Linked DNA regions of Nisaea sediminum. The protein of the gene in region 1 binds, or shares a complex with, the protein of each later gene. Links are inferred from orthologs where the notes say so. Each region holds a gene or a part of one and is shown on either strand. Other genes may lie near its edges.

The links.
Region 2: the proteins of dnaN (region 1) and IG122_RS20405 are in contact, whole or in part, in a solved structure (PDB 1OK7), measured with the Escherichia coli proteins. The link is inferred for Nisaea sediminum from one-to-one orthologs.

The regions. Positions count from the first base shown.
Region 1 is NZ_JACZCQ010000006.1:526,388-532,170, reverse strand. What follows is about bases 1,695-4,489. They hold dnaN (DNA polymerase III subunit beta), read left to right. Parts: upstream 1,695-2,430; coding sequence 2,431-3,549; downstream 3,550-4,489. Other genes in these bases: recF (DNA replication/repair protein RecF), read left to right, coding at 3,638-4,489; dnaA (chromosomal replication initiator protein DnaA), read left to right, coding at 1,695-2,245. Also shown: rpsT (30S ribosomal protein S20), read left to right, coding at 1-93; more of dnaA, read left to right, coding at 833-1,694; more of recF, read left to right, coding at 4,490-4,816; gyrB (DNA topoisomerase (ATP-hydrolyzing) subunit B), read left to right, coding at 4,841-5,783. UniProt on the Escherichia coli protein: Confers DNA tethering and processivity to DNA polymerases and other proteins. Acts as a clamp, forming a ring around DNA (a reaction catalyzed by the clamp-loading complex) which diffuses in an ATP-independent manner freely and bidirectionally along dsDNA.
Region 2 is NZ_JACZCQ010000011.1:35,405-39,207, forward strand. The notes cover bases 1-2,985. They hold IG122_RS20405 (DNA polymerase IV), read left to right. Parts: upstream 1-809; coding sequence 810-2,162; downstream 2,163-2,985. Other genes in these bases: IG122_RS20400 (ROK family protein), read left to right, coding at 1-773; IG122_RS20410 (EipB family protein), read right to left, coding at 2,174-2,983. Outside these bases: IG122_RS20415 (hypothetical protein), read right to left, coding at 3,015-3,221; IG122_RS20420 (GGDEF domain-containing protein), read left to right, coding at 3,268-3,803. UniProt on the Escherichia coli protein: Poorly processive, error-prone DNA polymerase involved in translesion repair and untargeted mutagenesis. Copies undamaged DNA at stalled replication forks, which arise in vivo from mismatched or misaligned primer ends.

The sequences.
Region 1 (5,783 bases):
CAGCGTGGCGTGACCAAGGGCGTTCTGCACAAGAACACCGTGGCCCGCAAGCTGTCGCGGCTGTCCGCACGCATCAAGGCGATTTCCGCTTAAGTTCTGTCGCGCCGACAGGACTGGATTGAAGAGCCGCGGCCCTTGCCGCGGCTTTTTCATATTTGCCGTCCGTGTTTGCCTGGGAACGGCTTTCCGTGACCGCTCGATGACAGTTTCGTTGGGGTTTGGTGACCGGAATCCGGTCCGGCAGCCTGGCCGGGTGCCCCGATGCGGCGCGTTTAGTTATAAAATCTCATTAAAAACAGTATGTTAATAACTTCCTTCCGGAGGATGAAATCGGAACGCGATGTCATCTTTGAAGGACGGAATTCAAGGCTTTGATTCAAAGCGGAGATTGATTCTGTCAAGGAAAAGATCCGCGCCCGGAACGAAAAAAAATCGTCATTTTGGACAGAGTCTAGGTTGCGCACAGGGGGGCTCTTGGGTAGTTTGGCTGCCTGTTGCCGCGCTGGGGTGCAAACAAAATGAATAGTAAATTTCAAAACTTCAGTTCCGGTGCTCGCTATATGTTGTGGTTCGGACAGGCTTTCACCACGAGCGCCAAGTAAGAACTTCAGCATTTCGAAGTTTTATTTCGCACAACCCGAAGAGTTCAGGGCGTCGCCGGGAGCGATTTCCGCTGGGGAAAGTGCGTCCGGGGTTAAGACGGTCTGACTGGCCGGTCATTATTGGGTGGGGCAACTAGATGACCGAAGCTTCGTTGGAAGAGGGGACAAGAAGAGGTTTGAATGTGTTGGGTGAATTCGGACCGGGGCGGCATGTTGGCGGGAGCGGGCAAATGACCGCGGACGTGGCCGGTGATCAGGAACTATGCTGGGCGCGGGTGCGCGGTCGGTTGCGGACCGAACTGGGCGATGCGGTTTTCCGGAACTGGCTGAAGCCTCTCAGCTTCGAGGGCATCGACGAGGGCACCGCGATCATGCGGGCGCCGAGCCCCTTCGTGCGCGACCGGGTGCGGTCGCAATATTCCGATCGTCTGCGCGCGATCTGGTCTGTCGAACATCCCGGCGTGAAATCGATCGCAATCTTTGCCGCGGGCCGGGCCAAGGCCGAACCGGTGTCCGAGGCGTCCGAGACCGAAGGCCTTGCTGCCGATGCCGCGGAGATCGGAGCGCCGATGCCGGCACCGGCGGTGAGGGGTGCCTACGAGCCCGAGGCGCGGCCCGATTTCGAGGCGCCGCTCGATCCGCGATTCACCTTCGACAATTTTGTCGTCGGCAAGCCGAACGAACTGGCCTTCGCCGCGGCCCGCCGGGTTGCGGAAAGCGAGGCGGTTCCGTTCAATCCGCTGTTCCTCTACGGCGGGGTCGGTCTCGGCAAGACGCATCTGATGCATGCCATCGCCTGGCATGTCCGGCAGAAGGATCCGCGCCGGCGGGTGATCTATCTCTCCGCCGAGAAGTTCATGTACCAGTTCATCCGGGCGCTGCGTTTCCGTGATACGGTCGCCTTCAAGGAACAGTTCCGCTCGGTCGACCTGCTGATGATCGACGATGTGCAGTTCATCAGCGGCAAGGATTCCACCCAGGAAGAGTTCTTCCATACTTTCAACGCGCTGGTGGACCAGAACCGCCAGGTGGTGATTTCCGCCGACAAATCGCCGACCGACCTCGAAGGCATGGAGGAGCGGCTGCGCTCCCGCCTCGGCTGGGGTCTGGTGGCCGATATCCATCCGACGAACTACGAGCTGCGCCTCGGTATCATGCAGTCGAAGGCCGAACGGCTCGGCGTCGAGATGCCGGAGAAGGTGCTGGAATTCCTCTCGCACAAGATCTCCTCGAACGTCCGCGAGCTCGAGGGGGCGCTGAACCGGATCGTCGCGCATTCGACGCTGGTCGGTCGCGATATCTCGCTGGAGATGACCCAGGAGGTCCTGGCGGATCTGCTTCGGGCCAATGACCGCCGGGTCACCGTCGAGGAAATCCAGCGTCAGGTCGCGAACCATTTCCAGATCCGGCTCTCGGAGATGCACTCGGCCCGCCGCTCGCGTGCGATCGCGCGGCCGCGCCAGGTGGCGATGTATCTCTCCAAGCAGCTCACCTCGCAGTCGCTGCCCGATATCGGGCGGAAATTTGGCGGCCGCGACCACACCACGGTGTTGCACGCGGTGAAGAAGGTCGAGGAGCTTCGGGGCCTGGACAAGCAGTTCAACGACGATGTCGACCTGCTCCGCCGGATGCTGGAATCCTGACCCCCGGAGGCCGCTTCCGGCGCCGATCCCAATAGGTCAGAAAAGCGAACTTTTTTGCCCTTGAAACTACCGCAAGCACCATGCACTTGTGCTATAGTTTCACGGACCTGCCTCATATGGTGGCCCATGGCTGCCGGCGGGTGGGTAAATTGGGGATCAACGTTCCAGCCGATAAGTAGAAGAATATGAAAATCGTTATTGATCGCGCGGCTTTGCTGAAGCCTCTCGGACACGTCCAAAGTGTGGTGGAACGGCGGAATACGATCCCGATTCTGTCCAATGTTCTGTTGAAGGCGGCGGATGGCCGGCTCTCCCTCAGCACGACCGACATGGACATGGACATCGTCGAGTCCGTGGCCTGCGAAGTGGCGGAGCCCGGCGTCGTCACGGTGCCGGCCCACACGCTCTACGATATCGTGCGCAAGCTGCCCGAGGGATCGGATGTCGAGCTGGCCGCGACAGGCGATGTCAGCCGGGTCACGATCCGCGCCGGGCGCTCGAACTTCTCCCTGCCGGCCCTGATGCCGGAGGAGTTCCCCGCCCTCAGCGGCGATGCCCTGCCGCACAGCTTCGTCATCAGCGCGGCCGATATCTGCATGCTGATCGATCGGACCCGTTTCGCGATCTCCACCGAGGAGACCCGCTACTACCTGAACGGCATCTATCTGCACGCGGCCGACGCCAATGGCGTCAAGGTGCTGCGCGCGGTCGCGACCGACGGCCACCGTCTGGCGCGGGTGCAGATGCCGCTGCCGCAGGGCGCGGAGGAGATGCCGGGCGTGATCGTGCCGCGCAAGGCTGTGAACGAGATCTACAAGCTGATCGGCGAGGTCGAGGGCGATGTCACGGTCTCCCTTTCCGACACCAAACTGCGTGTCGCCTTCGAGGATACGGTGGTCACCACCAAGCTGATCGACGGCACCTTCCCGGACTATGAGCGGGTGATCCCGAGCGGCAACGACAAGATGCTGCATGTGGACCGTCAGCGCTTCTCCGAGGCGGTGGACCGCGTGGCGACGATCTCGACCGAGAAGTCCCGCTCTGTGAAACTCGCCGTGACCAGCGGCCAGCTGACCCTTTCGGCGAGCAGCCCGGATAACGGCACCGCGCAGGAAGAGGTCGAGGTCGATTACAGTGCGAGCGATCTCGAGATCGGCTTCAACTCGAAATACCTGCTGGACATCACCGGTCAGATCGAGGGCGAGAAGGCGGTGTTCAAGCTCGCCGATCAGGCCTCGCCGACGATCATCCTCGACCAGGATGACGAGAGCGCGCTTTACGTGCTGATGCCGATGCGCGTCTGAGGACGGACCGGTCCCAGGCGGCCCGGCGGCCGAGCCAGCACGAATGGAAATGTTGAACGCATTGCGAAACACGGACATGTCCCGACCGATGCCCGGACCGGCTGAGATCAGCGCCGGACGGGTTTCGCCGTGCGTCAGCCGCCTGTCCGTGACCGGATTCCGCAATTATACCGCCGCCCGCATCGAGACCGATGCGCCGGCGGTGGTCCTGACCGGCCCGAACGGGGCCGGCAAGACCAACCTGCTCGAGGCCGTCTCCTTCCTCTCTCCCGGCCGTGGGCTGCGCCGGGCGCAGATTTCCGAGGTCGGACGCGCGCAGCCGGATGGCAGCCATGCCAACTGGGCGGTCGCCGCCGAGGTGGAGGGGCTCGAGGGCACGGTCTCAATCGGTACCGGACGGGATCCCGGCCCGGAGGGTGACGGCCGCTCCGGCGGCGAGAAGCGGCTTGTGCGGATCGACGGCGCTCCGGCGAAAAGCCAGTCCGCCCTCGCAGACCATCTTTCCGTCTCCTGGCTGACGCCGCAGATGGACCGGCTCTTCATCGAGGGCGCCTCCAACCGGCGCCGCTTCCTCGACCGGCTGGTCTATACCTTCGATCCGGACCATGCCGGCCGGGTGAACGCCTATACCCATGCGCTGCGCGAGCGGGCGCGGCTCTTGAAGAACGGGACCCGCGACCGGGCCTGGTTTGCGGCGCTCGAGGAATCCATCGCCGAGAAGGCGGTCGCCATCGCCGCGGCGCGCACCGGTCTGGTGGCGCGCCTCAACGCGGAGACGGAAGCCGGCTCCGGCCCGTTCCCGGGCGCCGAGCTTTCCCTCGAAGGAGAGGTCGAGGCCGATATCGCCACCCGGCCTGCGCTGGCGGTGGAGGACGATCTGAAGGCGCAGCTCGAAGCCACGCGGCGTCTCAACGGCAGCGAGCCGGCCCCGGTGCCGGGCCCGCACCGCAGCGATCTTCTTGTGCGTCACCTTCCGAAGGACATGATGGCGCCGCATTGTTCGACCGGCGAGCAGAAGGCGCTTCTGATCGCCATCGTGCTCGGCCATGCCCGCCTCGGCGCGCAGGAGACCGGCGCGGTGCCGGTCCTGCTGCTGGACGAGGTCGCGGCGCATCTCGATAGCGGCCGCCGGGCCGCGCTTTATGATATTCTCCTCGCGCTCGGCGGGCAGGTCTGGATGACCGGTACCGACCGCGCGCTTTTCGCGTCCCTCGAGGGCGCCGGTCAGTTCTTCGCCGTCGAGGACGGCGCGGTCCGGTCCGACTGATCACCTGCGTAACTGGGAGCCGACATGGCACAAGACGATCTTCCGGAACAGAACGGCGCGAATGGCGAGCAGGCCGAGTACGGCGCCGAATCGATCAAGGTCCTGCGCGGTCTTGATGCGGTCCGGAAGCGGCCGGGCATGTATATCGGGGACACCGACGACGGCTCGGGCCTGCATCACATGATCTACGAGGTCGTGGACAACGCCATCGACGAGGCGCTGGCAGGTCATTGCGATCTCGTAACGGTCACGCTCAACGCGGACGGATCGGCGACGATCACGGACAACGGCCGCGGCATCCCGGTTGATATCCACTCCGAGGAGGGCGTCTCCGCCGCCGAGGTGATCATGACCCAGCTCCATGCGGGCGGGAAGTTCGACCAGAATTCCTACAAGGTCTCCGGCGGCCTGCACGGCGTCGGCGTCTCGGTCGTGAACGCGCTGTCCGAGAGCCTCGAGGTCCGCATCTGGCGCGAAGGCAAGGAGCATGTCATCCGTTTCCGCCACGGCGAGGCCGAGGCGCCGCTCGAGGTGGTCGGTCCCGCGAACGGCAAGAAGGGCACCGAGATCACTTTCCTGCCGTCGTCCGCGACCTTCACCAAGACCGTGTTCGACTTCAAGACGCTGGAACATCGCCTGCGCGAGCTCGCCTTCCTCAATTCCGGGGTGCATGTGCTGCTGACCGACGCGCGCGAAGCGGAGCCGGTGAAGGTCGACCTCTATTACGAGGGCGGCCTGAAGGCCTTCGTCGAATATCTCGACCGCAACCACCAGGCGCTGCACGAACCGATCGTGGTTATCGGCGAGCGCGACGGGATCACCGTCGAGGTCGCGATGGAGTGGACCGACAGCTATCACGAGAACACGCTCTGCTTCACCAACAACATCCCGCAGCGCGACGGCGGCACGCACCTCGCCGGCTTCCGCGGGGCGCTGACCCGGACGGTCAACAACTACGCCCAGGAAA
Region 2 (3,803 bases), on another replicon or contig:
CCGGCCTGGTCCAGCGCGCCGAAAACCGGATCGGACAAAGCTGCTCCATCGGCATCGGCATTCCCGGAACGGTCTCCCGCGATACCGGCCTCGTGAAGAACGCAAACTCCACCTGGCTGATCGGAATGCCGTTGCGTCGCGACCTCGAAGAGGCGCTCAGGCGGCCCGTCCGAATTCAGAACGACGCCAATTGTTTCGCCGTCTCGGAAGCCGTCGACGGTGCCGGGCGCGACGGAGAGGTCGTCTTCGGAGTGATCCTTGGAACAGGAGTCGGAGCCGGGATCGCGATCCGGCGAGAGGCCCTGGAAGGCCGCAATGCCATCGCCGGAGAATGGGGACACAACCCCCTGCCCGCTCCCCGGGACGACGAGCGCCCGGGAGACGAGTGTTATTGCGGTCGGCACGGCTGCATAGAGACCTTCCTCTGCGGACCGGCGCTTGAGCGCCAGCATGTCTCGGCCGGAGGCGCCTCTCTTTCAGGCAGCGAGATCGCCGCGCGGGCCGAGGACGGCGACCGGATCGCCGACGCGGTGCTCGGCCGTTACGAGGAGCGCCTCGCCCGCGCGCTTGCACATGTCATCAATATTCTCGACCCGGATATCATCGTCCTTGGCGGCGGGCTGTCCAATATCACACGATTCTACGAAACGGTTCCGCGCCTCTGGGAGCCGCACGTCTTTTCCGATATCGTGCGGACGGAGCTAAGGCCCCCGGTTCACGGCGACTCCAGCGGCGTGCGTGGTGCGGCATGGCTGTGGCCGGCAACGGCTTAGATCCCGGTTTCTCAATACGGTGCCGGTAGCGGAACGATGACCGAGAGCGATGTCTCGACGAGACTGCCCGCGATTTGCAGGAGCTGTTTTTCCTGGCATGAGAGCCTGCCGTCGGCGGACGGCGCCCGCTGCCCCCGCTGCGGCTCGCCCCGTGTTTCGACGCACCCGGAGATCCGCTCGCTCTCCATCGCCCATATCGATTGCGACGCCTTCTACGCCACGGTGGAAAAGCGCGACAACCCGGAGCTTCTGAGCAAGCCCGTCATCGTCGGCGGCGGCAAGCGCGGCGTCGTCTCCGCGGCCTGCTATGTCGCCCGGACCTACGGCATCCGCTCAGCCATGCCGATGTTCAAGGCCCTGAAGGCCTGCCCGCATGCCGTGGTGATCAAGCCCGACATGCAGAAATACAGCCGGATCGGGAAACAGATCCGCGAGCTCATGCAATCGGTGACGCCGCTGGTGGAACCGATCTCGATCGACGAGGCCTTCCTCGATCTGGGCGGCACGGAGCGCCTCCATCACGCGCCTCCAGCGGAGACCCTCTGCCGGCTCGTCGCCCGCATAGAAGCGGAAATCGGCGTCACCGCTTCGATCGGTCTCAGCTACAACAAATTTCTCGCCAAGGTCGCCTCCGATTTAGACAAGCCCCGCGGCTTCGCCGCCATCGGACGGGAAGATGCGCGCGCGTTTCTCCGCGACCGCCCGGTCACCACGATCTGGGGCGTCGGCAAGTCGCTGCACGAGAAGCTCAGGCGGGATGGGATCGAGACCGTCGGGCACCTCCAGGGCATGGAGGAAGACGCTCTGATCCGCCGCTACGGCAGCATCGGCACCCGGCTCGCCCGGTTCGCCCAGGGCCGCGACGACCGTAAAGTCGACCCGCAATCCGAGACTAAGAGCGTCTCCTGCGAGACCACCTTCTCCGAGGACCTGCGAACCCTGGACCAACTGGACCCGATCCTCTGGCGCCTCGCCGAGGAACTGTCCGGGCGGCTCAAGACCAAGGCATTGAGCGGCCGGACGATCGTCCTGAAGCTGAAGACCGCCGACTTCAAGCAGATCAGCCGGCAGGTCCACCAGTCCGGACCTACGCAGATGGCCGATACGCTCTATCGGGCCGGGCGCCGGCTGCTGGAACGCGAGCTCGACGGACGGGCGTTCCGGCTGATCGGGATCGGCGTCTCCGACCTTGCGGATCCGGACGGGGCGGACCTGCCCGACCTCGCCGATCCCGGGCTCGGACGGCGGCGCAAGGTGGAGCACGCGATGGACGCGGTACGGGCGAAGCTCGGCCAGAAAGCGATCACGAAAGGCCGCGGTTTCAAGCAGGAAATGGAAAAGCAGGGCGTCAGCTCGCGCTTACCCGAAGCGGAAGACGGGCCGGACTGACCTGCTTGCCGCTAGCAGCCGGCGGGCGCGAGACGCTCGAGACGCTGCAGGGTGACGTCCACGGTGAATTCCTTGAAGTGAATCACGAGGTGGCGCGCGATCCCGTTGGCGAGCAGGTCGACCGAAAGTTCGTAATCCGGCGTTTCCGCGTTGTTTTCCGGGCCATAGAACGCGAGGCGCACCGGCCAGTAAGTGCCTGACAACAGAGGATCGTCCCCGCCCTCGGCGGTCTTCTCGCGTCCGATCGCCGCCGAGACGAAACTCGCCGGCTCGAACTCCGAGCCGTCGAACAGGGGGGCGGAAAAGAACTTCTCTCCGGCCGCGATCTTGTCGAGCAGAAGGAAAGTATGCTGGCTCGGGAACAGCACCTCGGCCGAAAGATCCATCATCATGGCTTCCGGCTCCGAGAAGGCCGCGGTCACCGACCCGTCGGCCGCCCTGACAGCCCGGCCCTCGATTGTCTCGCCGCTGCTGCCGTCGAATTCCTTCTTCACGATAAAACGGAAAGACGAACCGTCCTTGGCCTCCCAGGTGCTCATCACGGAATCGACGCTGCGCACGCCACCCTCGGCGCTCTGAAGCACCATCAGATTGCGCTGGTTGATCGCCCAGCCGTCGCATTCGTTGCGCCATTCAAAGGACATCTGGCCGCCGACACCGACGATCTCGGTATTGGCCGCCGTGCTCTTGAGGGAGAGCTTGTAGAGCGCCTTGTGCGGGACAAGGCGGTCCACCGCGCCGGCTTCAGCCTCCACGGTGGATAGCAGCACACCCGCCAGCACGGCGCAGAGCGCGAAAGCCTTCTTCAAGATTGAGTCCACACGTCCCTCCGTCCGGCATGATGGCAGCGGCTCATATGTAGCACGCCGACCCGGCATAGCTTTCCCCATACCCGGCAAATCCTGCCTGCCGGTCAACAATATGGCGTTCCCACGGCAGAATAAAACCGGCTGTTGAAAGAAATATTTCCTTAATTTCAATTAGTTCCAATTCAAATTCGCGTTGGCACAGGGTCTGCATTCCATGAGGGCGAGAAACAACGACCAGGTGGTGTGACATGTCTGGCTTCATGCACCCGCAAGAACGGAAACCGGAAGACACGCAATTGACGAGCGCATTTGCAAATCTTGACGTCGGCAATCTCCTCTCCCGCATGCCGGTGGATATCGCAAACCGTGCCTCGGAAATCGTGAAGGACGAAGGTCTGGACGATACCGAGATCGCGCTGCGCCTCGCCATGATCGCGATGACGGAAGCCGAAAACCGGATCGCCCGCCAAGAAAAGCGGATCGCCTATCTCGAGAGCCTGTCCGTCACCGACGAACTCACCGGCCTGCTGAACCGCCGCGGTTTCGCCGATCGTCTCCAGACGGCCCTTGCGGCCTGCAAACGCCAGGGGATCGCCGGGACGCTCCTCATGATCGATCTCGACAAGTTCAAGGTCGTGAACGACACCTACGGTCACGCGGCCGGAGATGCGCTGCTGGTCACGGTTGCCCGCATCCTGCAATCGCGGACCCGCGAAACCGACAGCGTGGCGCGGCTTGGCGGAGACGAATTCGCCGTCATCATGTCCGGTGCGGACGAAGATGACGCCGCCGCCCGTATCCGGGCGCTCGACCGCGAACTGAACACCCGGGT